DNA from 2 places in the Bradyrhizobium sp. NP1 genome. Region 2 is predicted to be linked to the other one. Evidence: riboswitches for the same ligand, from Rfam matches in the RefSeq annotation. Region 2 holds a riboswitch; the other holds the start of a gene.
The links. Region 2 has a riboswitch for cobalamin ahead of QOU61_RS20410 (TonB-dependent siderophore receptor). Riboswitches for the same ligand answer to the same signal wherever they lie in the genome.

Region 1 (7,686 bases), 1.6 Mb from region 2:
ATCGCAGACGAAGCGGTCGATGCGCGGGATGGCTTCGGCGGGCGCCGCCGCGGCGGCAAGGCCAAGATCATGGTCGAGACCCGCGGCGCGCGCTTCATCACGGATCGCGTCGATCAAGCGCGTGCGCCGCGCCGGGTCGAGACCATCAGCCGTGGAATATTCATCGAGCAGCCGCTCGAGCCGGTGCAGGCCCTCCGGCAGCACTGCCTTGACCAGCGGCGGCGGCAGGTGGCCGATCGTGACCGCGCCGATGCGCCGCTTGGCCTGCGCCGCCTCGCCGGGATCGTTGACGATGAAGGGATAGATCACCGGCAGATCGCCGATCAGCGCGTCCGGCCAGCATGAGGCCGACAGCGCCACCGACTTACCCGGCAGCCATTCGAGCGTGCCATGCGCGCCCATATGGACGACGGCATCAACACCCTGCTGCCGGAGCCACAGATAGAACGCGACATAGGCGTGGCGCGGCGTGCGCGACAGATCATGATACTCAGCGGTGCGATCGCCGATCGCGCCGCGTTCCGGTTGCAGCGCGATGATGATCCGGCCGCTGCGGATCGCGGCGAAATGAAACTGGCCGCCGCGGCAGTCAGGATCATCCCCGGGCGCGCCCCAAGCGGCGGCAAGTTCGTCCTGCAGCGATTGCGGCAGCGTCGCCAGCGCCGACTGATAGTCGGCAAGACGCCACGTCAGCGTCTCCTTCTGCAAGGCTTCATCCAACTGCGCGCGCAGCCCGACATCGAAACCGGCGGCGTCGAGATCGGAGATCAGGGCTTCGACGGAAGCCAGCGCGTCGAGCCCGACCGCGTGCGCGATCTGATGCGGCCGTCCCGGATAGGTCGACAGCACGATCGCGACGGTCTTGTCGCACGCGGGCTTGTCCGCCAACCGATGCCACGTCGCGATCCGTTCGACGGCGGCCTGGACACGTTCCTCGTCAGGCTGATGCGCCAGCCGGGCGAATTGCAGGTCCGCGTCACGCGCTTCGGCCGATTTGAAGCTGACGACACCGGCGAGCAGCCGCCCATCGACTTCAGGCAACACCACATGCATAGCGAGGTCGGCCGGCGAGAGCCCGCGCAGAGACTCTTCCCAATCCGTGCGCCGGGCCGTCGACAGCGCCACCTGGAACACCGGACAGGCGGTGAAGTCGAAGGGCGTCGTCCCATCGTCGCCGGTCGCTGAAAATGCCGTGGCATTGACAATCAGTGCAGGCGGACGATGTGCGAGATGGTCCTCAAGCCATGCCGGGACGCCGGGCGCCTTGAGTGACGGCACGAAGGCGCCATGGCTGGCAAAGCCCCTTTGCCGCAAGGCCCTGATCAGCGCGTCGACCGGACCGGTGTCGGCGGCGGCGAGATACGACCTGTAGAAGGTGACGAGCGCGAACGGGCGTTCGCCGCAATCGGGTAATGCGGCGAGCACGCCCCGCTGCGGATCGTAGAAACCCGTTTGGGGAATATCGATTTCGCCGATCACCGGTCCCGCATAAAGGCCCGCCGCCAGCGCGAGCTGCGCGATCGCGGCCTGCGCGGCCGTGGCACCGCCCTTGTCGCACAGCGCTTTCAGCCGGCGCAGCGTCGAGACCGGAAGCGTCGAGAGTGCGTCGAGGCGAAAATCGTCGCGGCCGTCGGCAGGGAGCACGGCCAGCGCGATGTTGCGTTGTTTCGCGAGCTCATGCAGCGCGGCCAGACCATACTGCCAGTAGGACTCGCCGCCGATCAGGCGCACCAGCACGCCGCGCGCATGCGACAACGTCCGCTCGATATAGGTGTCGACCGACAGCGGATGGCGGAGGTCCGCGAGGTTGGCGAGCCGCAGCGAGGGCAGACTGGCTCGGCCGCGCCGCCAGCCGGCGGCAAAGACGGCGAGATCGCTGTCGGAAAACGAGAGCGCCACGAGCTCGGCCGGGTCCTGGCCGAGATCCCTTGGCGTCGCGGTCTCCTCAAGCCCGCGGCTCTCGCGAAAGACGACATGCATCAGGTGGCAAATCCCGCAATCGCAAATCCAGACGTCTCGAGCGCCCTCCTGATTTCCGGCGCATCGATATCGGCACGCTCGCCGATCAGAACCAGCCTTGAGCGCCGCGACCGCGCGCCCCAGGGCTTGTCGAACTGATGCCGCACGCGCTCGCCGACCGCCTGCACCAGCAGCCGCATCGGCTTGCCCGCGATAGCGATATAGCCTTTGGCGCGCAGCACGTTCTGCTCGCGCGCCAGGCGCTGAATGGCACCGACCAACGCATCGACATCGCCGACCTCGCCAAGCTCGACGACCACGGAATTGAAATCGTCGTGCTCATGCTCCTCCTCGCCGTCGTGATGCGAGGGGCGTGCGGCGAGATCATCCTCCGCCGCGGCTTCAAGGCCGAGGATCACCCGCGTGTCGATCGCGCCGTCGACGATGGGCAGCATCGGAACCGCGCGCGGCATCTCCGCTGAGATCGCCGCTCTCGCCGCTTCGAGCCCGGCTTCGTCCGTCAGATCGGTCTTGGTGAGCAGCACGATATCAGCGCATGCGATCTGATCCTCGAACACTTCGGACAGCGGCGTCTCGTGATCGAGATTGTCGTCGGCCGCGCGCTGCGCTTCGACCGCATCGGGATCGGGCGCAAAGCGTCCCGCCGCCACGGCCTCCGCGTCGGCCAGCGCGATCACGCCGTCGACCGTGATGCGTGAGCGGATGTCCGGCCAGTCGAACGCCTTCAACAACGGCTTGGGCAGCGCAAGGCCCGAGGTCTCGATCAGGATGTGATCGGGCTTCACGCGGCGCGAGAGGAGCTGCTCGATCGCCGGAATGAAATCGTCGGCCACCGTGCAGCAGATGCAGCCATTGGCGAGCTCGATGATGTTCTCGGCCGGGCAATCGGCATCGGCGCAGGATTTCAGAATCTCGCCGTCGACGCCGACGCTGCCGAACTCGTTGACGAGCACCGCGAGCTTGCGGCCGTTGGCATTGGCGATCAGATGACGGATCAGCGTGGTCTTGCCCGACCCGAGAAAGCCGGTGATGACGGTCACTGGAACCTTGGCAAGGGAATTCACTCGGCGGCCTCCGGCAGGGCAGGTATGGGCGGGATGCGGGCAAGCGATTGCTTGCGGAAGATTTCGGGGCGCGTGCGCCAGGGCACGATGCCGTCGGGCGCGGCCGCATAGGCCGCCGCACCCGCGACGACGTCAGGCGCGTTGACGGCAGACAAGCGGCCATAGACATAGGACCAGCGGCCCGGCGCGCTGAGCGCGACCGAGCAGCCCTGGCTGCAGGCGGACAGGCATTCGACCGGCACCAGGTGAACGCCGGATGGCACGCCGGCCTCGACAATGGCGTCGCGCAGGCGCGCGCCCGGCGTGGGCTGTCCTTCGGGAATCGTTTCGCCGGCGCGGCAAGTGATGCAGACGTGAAGCGTGACGGTCATCGCCCTTCCTTTGACAACAGGCGGAGGCGATGAGGCACGCGGACCCAAAGGAATCCGCTTCCCCGTCGCGGAACACCCCGTCCGCCGGTCTCGATCGTTGCGCTGGCAGGTCTCCCGGCTTGCGGAGCAGGGTTTCCCCTTCGACACCCGCCTTCCCGACCCCATGGGGTCAGTGGCTTCAAGGGCATCTCTCCGGTCACGGTCGCGGGGGCGGCTGCTTTTCGGGCTTGAGATTGAAGGACTCAACCCCTATCGCATTCCCTCTTCGCCTGTCGTAGGACAGGAACCAACGTCGGCCCACCATTTGCCCTGGGCCGGAACTTGTCAAGCCAAAGGAGCGTCAATGGTCTCCGAATCGGATACCGCCGGGAACGAAGGAACGCTCGTCTCCGACACGTCGCTCGACGCGCATCACGCCGAACGGATGGCGAAGAAAAAGGCCGCCCGCGACCGCATGATGGCGACCAAGAGCGGCGAAAAGGGACTGATCATCGTTCACACCGGCGCGGGAAAGGGAAAATCCTCCTCAGCCTTCGGCATGATCCTGCGCTGCGTGGCGCACGGCTTCCCGTGCGCGGTCGTGCAGTTCATCAAGGGAGCATGGGATACCGGCGAGCGGCGCCTCTTGACCGGACATTTCGCCGACCTGTGTCAGTTCCACGCCATGGGCGAAGGTTTTACCTGGGAAACGCAGGACCGCGCCCGCGACATCGCGGCCGCCCGAGCCGGTTGGGAAAAGGCCAAGCAATTGATCGCCGATCCCACCTTGCGCATGGTCGTGCTCGACGAGATCAACATTGCGCTCCGCTACGATTACCTCGATGTCAGCGAAGTGGTTGAATTCCTGAAGAACGAAAAGCCGGCGATGACGCATGTCGTCCTCACCGGCCGCAACGCCAAGCAGGAACTGATCGACGCGGCCGATCTCGTCACCGAGATGACGCTGGTGAAGCATCCGTTCCGCTCCGGCATCAAGGCGCAGCCCGGCGTCGAATTCTGAACAGGAAGGCGACGCTCGCGATGGCGCGCGCATTGATGATCCAGGGCGCAGGCTCCGATGTCGGCAAGTCGCTGGTCGTCGCCGGCCTTGCCCGCGCCGCGACGCGCCGGGGCAAAAGCGTGCTTCCGTTCAAGCCGCAGAACATGTCGAACAACGCGGCGGTCACGGTCGACGGCGGCGAGATCGGGCGCGCCCAGGCGCTGCAGGCGCTCGCCGCAGGCGCCGAGCCGCACACCGACATGAATCCGGTGCTGCTGAAGCCCGAAACCGATGTCGGCTCGCAGGTCATCGTGCAGGGACGCCGCGTCGCGACACTGCGCGCGCGCGACTATGCGGCCATGAAGCCGTCGCTGATGGCGCCTGTCCTGGAAAGCTTCCAGCGCCTGAAGGATCGCGCCGACCTGGTGCTCGTCGAAGGCGCCGGCAGCGCCGCGGAAATCAACCTGCGCAAGGCCGATATCGCCAATATGGGCTTTGCGCGCAAGGCGGATGTGCCTGTCATCCTGGTCGGCGACATCGATCGCGGCGGCGTCATCGCGCAGCTCGTCGGCATCAAGGCTGTGATCGACCCCGATGACGCCGCGATGATCGAAGGCTTCATCATCAACAAGTTCCGCGGCGATCCGGCGCTGTTCGACGACGGCTATCGGGCGATCGAAGCGCGCACCGGCTGGCGCGGATTTGGCGTGCTGCCGTATTTCGCCCGTGCCGCCGAGCTGCCGGCCGAGGACGCGCTGGGGCTGTCAGGCGCGACCAAGCCCGGCAAATGCAGGATTGCTTTTCTGGCGCTGTCGCGGATCGCGAATTTCGACGACCTCGATCCGCTCAAGCTCGAACCCGAGGTCGACCTCGTGATGGTGCGGCCGGGCGAAGCGATCCCGGGTGATGCGAAACTGGTCATCCTGCCGGGCACGAAGTCGACGCGCGGCGATCTCGCCTTCCTGCGCAAACAAGGCTGGGACATCGATCTCATTGCCCATCATCGCCGCGGCGGCCATGTGCTCGGCCTGTGCGGCGGCTACCAGATGCTGGGACACAGCGTCGCCGATCCCGAAGGGATCGAAGGGCCGGCGGGCGAAACGCAAGGCCTCGGCCTGCTCGATGTGACGACTGTCATGACGCCGCAGAAGACGCTGACCCGTGTTGCGGCCGTTCACGCCCCGACCCGGCTGCCAATCGAAGCCTATGAAATCCATATCGGACGCACCGACGGGGCGGATCGCGCCCGGCCCTTTGCCATTCTCGACGGCACGCCGGAAGGCGCGATGTCGGGCGATAGCCGCGTGCATGGCAGCTACCTGCACGGGCTGTTTGGTTCGGATGCGTTCCGCAAGGCCTTTCTGGCGCAGCTCGGGATTCCTGCATCCGACCTGCACTTTCGCGACAAGGTCGAAGGCGCGCTCGATGCGCTCGCCGATCACGTCGAGGCGCATCTCGACGTCGAAGGCCTCCTGGCCCTCGCCCGCTAACCCATCAGGCTGCGAGCGCCGCGGCAACGCGCTCCCACTCGGTCTCGTTGCCCGGCAAGCCAAGCCGCAGCCAGGCCGGATTTTTCTCGAAGATCCGCGACCAGATATGTGCGCGTGCAAGCTGAGCCTGCGCGGCGGCCGCATCACCGGTGTGATAGAGGCGGAACAGCGACGTGCCGCCGACCAGCGCCCACCCTCGCGACAGCGCGATCGTATCGAGCCTGACGCATTCGCGTTGCAGGCGAGCGGTCGTTGCCGCGGCCCAGCCGCGATCAAGCAGCGCGCGACAGCCGACCTCGATCGCCGGCCCCGACACCGGCCACGGGCCGGCCATGGCCGAGAGCGACGCGATATCGGCTGCGCTGCCGAGCACGAAGCCAAGCCGCAAACCAGCGAGCCCATAGAACTTGCCGAACGAACGCAGGACGAGGAGGCCGGGCCGTCCGGCTTCGCGCGCCAGCGACAAGTCCGGCGTCGGGTCCGCAAAGCTCTCATCGACCACGAGCCGGCCGACGCGTGAAGCCAGCGCCAGCAATTCATCCGGCGCATGGCGCCGCCCATCGGGATTGTTGGGATTGACGACAACGGCAAGATCGGCGCCCGCGAGCGCGGCGAGATCGGAAACCTCGTCTACGTCCCAGCCGGCGACCGAGAACGCGTGCGAGAACTCGCCATAGGTCGGCGACAGCACCCGCGCGCGGCCGCGCGGCGCGATCCCCGGCAGCAACTGGATCGCGCTCTGTGCGCCGCTCACCGCCAGAACCGGCGCCTGCGTTCCATAGGCTTCTCGCGCAGCGCGATGCAGCCGCGCGATGTCGGATCGCAAGGGCAGCGCGGTCCAGGCGTGCGTGCTCAAGCCCGGCAGCGGATAAGCCCGCCGGTTGATGCCGGTCGACAGATCGATCCAGTCGTCGGCGTGGCCGCCGAAGCGCTGCAAGGCCAGATCGAGATTTCCACCATGCCCGGGCATGGCCTTGTTTTTCACGCGAGAGCGAAAACCGCAAGGGCGGCGGCCAGCGCGATCATGGCGCGGACATAGAGCTTCAGCCCCTGCTCGATATCGCCGGCCACCGGATCGCGGGCCGCCGCGTTGAGCCAGGGCTCATCGGCAATGCGGCCTTGGTAGATCCGCGGCCCGCTGAGGCGGATGCCGAGCGCGCCGGCCATCGCCGCTTCGGGCCAGCCGGCATTCGGCGAGCGGTGATGCCGCGCGTCCCGCACCATGCAGGCCATCGCGACGGACGGATTTGACCCCAGCAGCGCGAACAGCGCGCCGGTCAGGCGCGCCGGGACGAAATTCGCGACGTCGTCGATTCCAGCCGCGGCCCAGCCGAAGGCCTCGTGACGCGGCGAGCGGTGGCCGATCATGGAATCGAGCGTGTTGATGGCCTTATAGCCGATGATCCCCGGCAAGCCGAACAGCGCGCCCCAGAACAGCGGCGCGACGATGCCATCCGACGCATTCTCGGCCAGGCTCTCGATCGCGGCCCGCGCGATGCCGGCTTCATCGAGCATCGCCGGGTCGCGCCCGACGATCCGCCCGACCGCCGCACGCGCAGCCGCCAGATCGCCCATTCGCAACGGCTCCGCAACGGCGGCGACATGATCGTAAAGCGAGCGCAGTGCGACGAACGGCCACGCGAGAATGCCGAGCGCGATCATCCCGCTCCATTCCGGAACAAGCATGGTCTGGATGATCCATCCGAGGCCGGCTGCTGCGACGATGACAAACAGGGCCACTGCTGCGCCCGCGATCCGCCGCATGGCCGGCGTGTCGGCGGGCCGGTTGCAACTTTCGTCGA
Region 2 (7,686 bases):
GCCTACGGGCATGCTGGGGGCTGCTATACCGGTGCGTGCGTGGTGCAGGCCGCCACGACCCGGCAATGTGCCCCTGATTCCACCCCGACTGCCGGCTTCATGACAGAATCATCAAAGGCACCGTCGCAGCGGGCGCGGCTTGCGCCCGCCGGCCTGATCTTCCTCGCCATCACCTCGATCGGCTGGGGCTTGAACTGGCCCGTCACCAAGTTTCTGATCGGCGAGGTGCCGCCGCTGACGCTGCGCGGCGGGACGGGCGCTGCGGGTGCCGCACTGCTTGCGCTGCTGGCACTCGTGCGCGGCGAGAGCCTGAAGGTGCCGGCCGAGGTCTGGCCGCGGCTGCTGCTGGCGGCCCTCCTCAATGTCACCGCCTGGATGGTGCTGGTGGGGCTCGCGCTGCTCTGGCTGCCGGCGAGCGAGGCCGCGCTGATCGCCTACACCATGCCGGTCTGGGCGGCGCTGATCGCCTGGCCTGTGCTGGGCGAGCGGCCGACGCTCGCGCGCACCATCGCGCTCCTGATGGCCCTCACCGGGCTTGCCGTCATCATGGGCGGCAGCGGCATCTCGGCCAACCAGGCGAAACTGCCCGGCACGATCCTGGCCCTTTGCGGGGCGATCGGCTTTGCGTTCGGCACGGTGCTTTCCAAGAAGCTGCCGATCAAGCTGTCGCCGCTTCCCGCCGCCGCCTGGCAGGTCGGGCTCGGCTGCCTGCCGGTTGCGATCATCGGGCCGATCATCGAGCACCCGCAGTGGAACGCGGTGACCCCGCTCGGCTGGGTGCTCCTGATCTATGCCGTCGTGGTGCAGTTCTGCATCTGCTTTGTGAGCTGGTTTGCGGCGCTCGCCCGGCTGCCGGCATCGGTGGCCGCGATCGGCACCATGGCGGTGCCGGTGATCGGCGTCGTGGCCTCCGCGGTCACGCTGCACGAGCCGCTGGGCGTGGTCCAGATCGCCGCGCTGGTCTTCACGCTCGCCGGCGTCGCGCTCGCGATCCGCTGAGGGCCGAGGTTCCCGCTCAATTCCGCGGCGGTGATGTGGGCTGCTTCACACGCAAGGGGTGTCTGCTACCGTAAGCTCGCGCAGCGGCGCCGAGCATTTTTGATTGAGCATGATCTTTTCGGAAAACCGCTGCACACTTTCCGGATCATGCTCTAGGATTGCAGTATAAACCCGTTGCAACCGGCGGAGACCGGCGATGGCGGAAGCAGCTTCCCGGTGGTCGAATTTCATGTCGCGCTTCGTCGCGATGCTCGGCTGGATCGCGCAATTTGCCACGATCAGCAACCTGCTGGCGCTGACCTGGATCGCGGTTGCCGCCGTGATCTGCGGGCTGATCGTGCGGGATCTTGCCCGCGACGTCGTCACCATCGAGCCGATCTCGGTGCCTGCCGCGCTGGCGGAGGCCGGCTACACGCCGGAAGTGGCGAGCCACCGCCTGCGCGACGCGATCAACGGCTATGGCAGCGTCAACAACAGCATCGCGCTCTCCGACAAGGCGAACTTCAACTCCAACCTCGACCTCAACATCTATGCGCGCGACGAGATGCCCGATTTCGTCGTGCCGACCATCGGGCTGTCGCTCAACGCCATCGTGTCCTCGATCCGCAGCGTGCTGCATTACCGCAATGGCGCTGCGATCTCGGGCGAGCTGGTTTTCCGTGAAAAATACGCACTGCGCGTGCGGGTCGACGGCAGGCAGGTGTTCTCCAGCGGATTCGAGTCCGACAATCCGGACGAACTGATGATGAAGGCCGCGCCCGCCATCATGGAAACGATCAAGCCCTCCGTGAACGCGGTCGTGCTGTTCCGCGATCACCGGCAGCAGAGCCTGATGAGGGCCGACGACATCATCGCCCGCTTCGAGGAAAACGACGTCAACGTGCAATGGGCCTACATGCTCAAGGGCAACGACCTGCTCGATCGCGGCGAGTTCGCGCAGGCCGAAGGCATGTACCGCAAGGCGATCAGCCTGAACTGGAGCAATCCGCAGCCGCACAACCAGCTGGGCCTCGCCTTGCAGCGCCAGGGCCGGTTCGACGACGCCATGGTGCAGTTCCGCCGCGTGCTGGGCATCAATCCGCGCTCGGCCACCGCCTACAACAATATCGGCGTCGCGCTCGCCGAGAAGGCGGGCCCCCACGGCAACCTTGACGGCGCCGTCGACGCCTATCGCCAGGCCATCGCGGTCGATCCGCGCTATCCGCTGCCCTACAACAATCTTGGCATTGCGCTGGCGCGCCGCAACGAGGTTGTCGCCGCGATCGCCGAATACCACAAGGCGCTGCTGCTCGATCCGAAATATGTCCACGCCCACTGGAATCTCGCCGCGGCGCTACGCAGGCAGCGCGATCTCGACGGCGCGCTGGCCGAATACCGCGCCGCGCTCGAAAGCACCAAGGACAAGAGGCAGGTCGCGACGCTGCATGTCAGCGTCGGCGACGTGCTCAAGGACAAGGCCGGTGCCGGCGGCGACGTCAATCCGGCGATCGCGGAATACCGCGAGGCGATCTCGATCGATCCCACCTATAGCTGGGCGCACAACAATCTCGGCCTGGTCTTTCGCGACGAGGGCAAGCTCGACGAGGCCATCGCCGAGTTTCGCGCCGCGACGCTGGCCGACGCCAAGAACGAGGTCGCCGGCGAAAACCTCGTGCATGCCGAGCAGGCGAAGGCGGCAGCGGCGCCGAAGGAAGCCAGCGCATCCAAGGAGTAGCGGGCGACGGGACATTTCGCCACAGCACCAGGTGCTGCGCACAAGCGCGACTGTCGCGCTGCTTGACAGTGAGCGCTTCGCAAACCTAGGGTGATCCTCGACGGTTCTCGTTTTTTCGAGATGAAAAGGGAATGCGGTGCGGGAATTTTCCCAACGCCGCAGCTGCCCCCGCAACTGTAAGCGGCGAGCCTCGTGTCATTGGCCACTGGATCCCCTTGGATCTGGGAAGGCGACCACGAGGCGGTGACCCGCGAGCCAGGAGACCTGCCGTCAGTCGTGGTCACGGGCGAGACGCATCGGACGGGGTGAGCCGAAGCGAAACTCTTCAGCTTGAGAGACCTTCGGGCGCTCTCGTGGAGGGTTTGTCGCGGTGACGTGTCACGTTGCCGTGGGGTCCGTTCGGTTTTGCCATTGAAAGAGCTGCCGTAGGCCGTGCCGGCGTCGTGCGCGGTGATGCGCGCGCCCATAGGGGCGTGCGTGTTCACCGTCATTCGCGCGATGGGGGTTGTTTTGTTGCGAATTCATTCAAGTTGTGTGGGTGGAGATTTTTCACGGGTTGGGACCGCGGTTGCGGTCGCACTGATCGGCGCGATCGCGGCGGGCGGGTCGGCCGAAGCTCAGCAGGCCCGGCCCGATCCGACGCTGCCGCCTGTTGTCGTGCAGCCGGGGCAGGCCACGCCGCGTTCCGCGGCCGATCCCGGCGCAAGGCCGCGCAATGCGGCGCGGCGGACGGCGAGGGCGGCACGCTCGCACGCCAATCCCGCGCCGATCGCGCCAGCCGAAAATGCCGCGAGCCTGCCACGTGACGGCATTGAAGGTTATTTCGCGCAAACCACCACGGCCGGCGCCAAGGTCGCAACACCCATTCTCCAGCTGCCGCGCTCGGTCTCGACGGTGACGCAACAGGAGATCGCCGACCGCGACGCCCAGAGCGTGCGCGAGGCGCTGCAATATACCGCGGGCGTCAGCAGCTATTTCCGCGAGGGCCAGTTCACGCGCGACTTCGTGTCGATCCGGGGATTTCAGGCGCTGCAATTCCTCGACGGGCTCAGGCTCAACGTCAACAATTACGGGCTGGAGCCTTATGGGTTCGAGCGCATCGACGTGCTGAAGGGACCGGCGGCGACGCTGTACGGGCAGGGCAGTCCCGGCGGCCTCTGGGACATCACCAGCAAGCGGCCCACCGACCAGGCGTTCGGCGAGGCGCTGCTACGGTTCGGCCTGCGCAACACGATGGAAGGCGCGTTCGACGTCGGCGGTCCGGTCACGTCGGATCGTTCGCTGCTCTATCGCGTGGTCGGCGTCGGCAGGTTCGGCGACGGCGAAATCGATTTCACCCGGAACGAGCGCGCCTATTTCGCGCCGTCCTTCACCTGGCGCAACGAGGACACCAGCCTGACGATCCTCGCGGCCTATCAGTACGATCCCCACGTCACCGTGCTGCAGCCGCTGCCCTATCAGGGGGCAGTCGTGCCGGGCCCGACCGGTCAGTTCATCTCGCGCAATCTCTTCCTCGGCGAGCCCGGCTTTCACGACACATCCGTGCAGCAGGCCCGCATCGGCTACGAGTTCAAGCACCAGATGAACGAGGTCTTCTCGTTCCAGCAGAACTTCTATTACCAGAATATCGACATCAATTTGAACGAGGTGCAGAGCAGGGCGTCGGCAAGCACCACGACCACTGCGCGGATGGCCGCCAACCAGACCTTCCAGATCGACATGTATCAGATCGACAACCGTCTCAAGGCGGATTTCGATAACGGGATGTTGCGCCATCACGTGCTGTTCGGCGTCGATTATTCGGCCGTGCCCAACTACCAGGGGACGGGCACGGCGGCCGCCACCAACTTCAATTTCTATAGCCCGGCCTACGGAACGCCGGTGCCGACCCCGATCATCACCACGAACCGCTACCAGGATCAGCGCCAGTTCGGCACTTACATCCAGGACCGCACCGAGATCGGCCGCCTGTCGGTCCTCGCCGGTGTGCGTTATGACAACCTTGAGCAGGACCAGAAGACGCGCACGCTCAACACGACGACCGGCGTGCTCTCCAACCCGCCATGGACGCTGCAGCCCGATCATGGCCTCACCTACAACGGCGGCCTGATCTACAATTTCAGCAACGGCGTTGCGCCCTATGCGAGCTATTCGCAGACCTTTACGCCGACCTCTGGAACGGACTTTTTCGGTCGTGCCTTCATTCCCGTAACCGGCGACCAGAAGGAGGTCGGTATCAAGTACATGCCGCCCGGCCTCGACCTGCTGCTGACCGCGGCCGTTTTCGACATCACGCAGTACGACGTGCTGACGAACGACCTCTCGCATCCCGGCTTTGCGGTGCAGACGAGCTCCGTACGGAGCCAGGGCGGCGAGGTCGAGCTGAAGACGACGCGGCTCTATGGCTTCAACGTCAGCGCGGCCTATACCTATCTCGATGCGAAGGTAATCGCGACCAACACCATCGGCGGCGTGGGCAAGCATCCGGTCGGCATTCCCATGAACCAGGCGTCGCTGTGGACCACCTACCGCTTCGCCGAAGGCGTTATGCGCGGGGTGACGCTGGGCGGCGGCGTGCGCTTCGTCGGCGATCAGGCGGTCGATGCGCTCAACACCCTGCCTGTGCCGTCGTTCACCCTGTACGACCTCACGGCGCGCTACGAGCTGGGCGCGCTGTCGCCGACGCTGGCGAAATGGGATGTGGCGCTGAACGTCAAGAACCTCATGGATACCCGCTACGTCGGCTCCTGCGACGATCAGTTCAACTGCTACTACGGTCCCGGCCGCAACATCATCGGGACGCTGCGGGCCCGCTGGTGATGTTGGCAGGGTGAGGAACGCGTGACGCCGGACGAGGTTTGCGACGCGATCGACCGGCTTGCCGTCGGCGGCTATGCCGCGTTCGGCGGCCGCCTCGTCGGGCAGCGGGATCAGCGCCGGTCCGTCGGGGCGGACGAGCTTCTGGATACCGCGATGCGCAAGGCGATCGAGGATCGCTTTGCACGCCGGTTTGACGCCTTCGATCCGCGCGCCGTCCACTCGATCTGGATGAAATGGTATCTCAACGCCTTCATCCCGCCGGTGCTGCTCGCCGATATCCTGCTCGGACAGTCCGTCGGCGTGGATCTCGCGGCAACGCGCTTCATCCTCGCCGAGGACGGGCGCATCGACGCGATAAGGATCAGCGAGACGACGGACACATGGGGCCTCGCCGATCCCTTCCGTCGCCTCAAGCCGCTCGTCTTCGACCATTTCGCGCCGTTGATCGAGATGTGGTGCGCGCGGACCGACGTCACCCGCCGCGTGTTCTGGAGCAATGTCGGCAACACCTTCGAAGCGATGCTGCGCCGGATCGAGGCGGTGTCGGGACCATCGGAGCGGCTCGCGCAGGCGCAGCGCATCCTGGATGAGCCCGACTGGCCCGGCGAGCCCAATCCCCTGTTCGATGCGGTCCACTACGCATCGGAGCAGGGCGGGGCGGCCGTTCGCCGGCGGCGCGTCTGCTGCCTGCAATATCTCCTGCCCGATCGCCGCTTCTGCAAGGCGTGTCCCATCGAGGAAGCACGCGCTCCTTCTCGCCAGGAAAGAACGATCCCTTGAACGATATCCCTTCGTTGCAGAGTTCCTTTCGGGATGCCGCCCGCATCGCGGCCGCCTATTTCCGGTCCGAGGAGCGCCGGAGCGCGACCGCATTGCTGGCGGGCGCAATCGCCGTCCAGCTCGTCCTGGTCGGCACGGCCGTTGCGACCAACTATTGGCGCAACGCCTTCTTCCAGACGCTGCAGGACAGGGACTGGGCCGGCTTCATGACCCAGTTCGGCGTCTATTGCGGCATCGGCGTGTTCTTCGTGCTGGCCACCGTGTACCAGCGCTATCTGACGCAATGGCTGACCATTCGCTGGCGCCGCTGGCTCACGACGCATTATCTCGAGAGGTGGCTAAACGGGCCGGTGCACTACCGGGCGATGATCGCAGGCGGTGATGTCGACAATCCCGACCAGCGCATCGCCGAAGACGTCAGGCAATTCATCGACGATGCACTCTCGCTTGCCGTCGGTCTGATCGGCGCGATCGCGAGGCTGTTCTCCTTCGTTGCGGTGCTGTGGACACTTTCGAACCTCGTGCCCTTGCAGCTGTTCGGAAACGCATACGCCGTCCCGGGCTATCTGGTTTGGGCCGCGCTGCTCTACGCGCTGGTCGGCAGCATCGTCACGCACTGGATCGGCCGGCGCCTCATTCCGACCGATTTCGAGCAGCAACGGCGGGAGGCCGATTTTCGCTTTGCGCTGGTGCGCGTCCGGGAGAATTCGGAAGCCGTCGCGCTGCTGCGGGGCGAGGCCTCCGAACGGCACCAATTGCTGGCGCTGTTTTCGGAGATTGCGCAGAACTGGCACCGGCTGATGCGCTGGCAGCAATTCGTTCTGCTGTTCGCGACGACCTATCGACACTTCTCGCTCTACTTTCCCTACCTGGTGGCGTCGCCGCTGTTCTTTGCCGGCAGCATGCAGCTCGGCGCGCTGATGCAGTCGGGCTCCGCCTTCAACGAGGTCCGCGATGCCTTTTCCTATTTCATCAGCTCCTACCTGAAAATCGCCGAACTGGCAGCGACGGTTCAGCGCCTGTCGCAATTCGAGCGTGCGATCGCCGCGGCCGAACGGTCCGGTCAGCCGGCGTCTCCGCCAGCGAAGGAGGCCCTGCTGGTCAGGGATCTCGCCGTCAACGATCAGGCCGGCCGGCCGATTGCCGGCCTCAAGGAGCTTGCGCTGGCTGCCGGCGAGGCGGTGCTGCTGACCGGCGCTTCCGGCGCCGGCAAGACGAGCCTGCTGCGCCGTCTGGCAGGTATCTGGCCGCGCGCCAGCGGAACGGTGGCGCATGCGAGCGATCATCTGCTCGCCCTGCCGCAACGACCCTATATTCCGCTTGGCTCGCTGCGCCGCGCGCTCAGCTATCCCGCGCCTGCCGGCGCGGTCGGC

Region 1: linked by a shared signal. The riboswitch ahead of QOU61_RS28380 (DUF1636 family protein) and the one ahead of QOU61_RS20410 (TonB-dependent siderophore receptor) in region 2 are both predicted to bind cobalamin.

What each region holds. Positions count from the first base shown of each region.
Region 1 covers NZ_CP127385.1:5,833,120-5,840,805, forward strand. Annotated here, with positions in the region: gene cobN (cobaltochelatase subunit CobN) at 1-1,980, opposite strand, end outside; gene cobW (cobalamin biosynthesis protein CobW) at 1,980-3,044, opposite strand; gene QOU61_RS28380 (DUF1636 family protein) at 3,041-3,415, opposite strand; cobalamin riboswitch at 3,503-3,721, opposite strand; gene cobO (cob(I)yrinic acid a,c-diamide adenosyltransferase) at 3,759-4,415, shown strand; gene QOU61_RS28390 (cobyric acid synthase) at 4,436-5,884, shown strand; gene cobD (threonine-phosphate decarboxylase CobD) at 5,889-6,854, opposite strand; gene cbiB (adenosylcobinamide-phosphate synthase CbiB) at 6,866-7,686, opposite strand, start outside.
Region 2 covers NZ_CP127385.1:4,238,484-4,246,169, reverse strand. Annotated here, with positions in the region: gene QOU61_RS20425 (DMT family transporter) at 100-999, shown strand; gene QOU61_RS20420 (hypothetical protein) at 1,045-1,230, opposite strand; gene QOU61_RS20415 (tetratricopeptide repeat protein) at 1,229-2,713, shown strand; cobalamin riboswitch at 2,798-2,999, shown strand; gene QOU61_RS20410 (TonB-dependent siderophore receptor) at 3,248-5,533, shown strand; gene fhuF (siderophore-iron reductase FhuF) at 5,555-6,313, shown strand; gene QOU61_RS20400 (ABC transporter ATP-binding protein/permease) at 6,310-7,686, shown strand, end outside.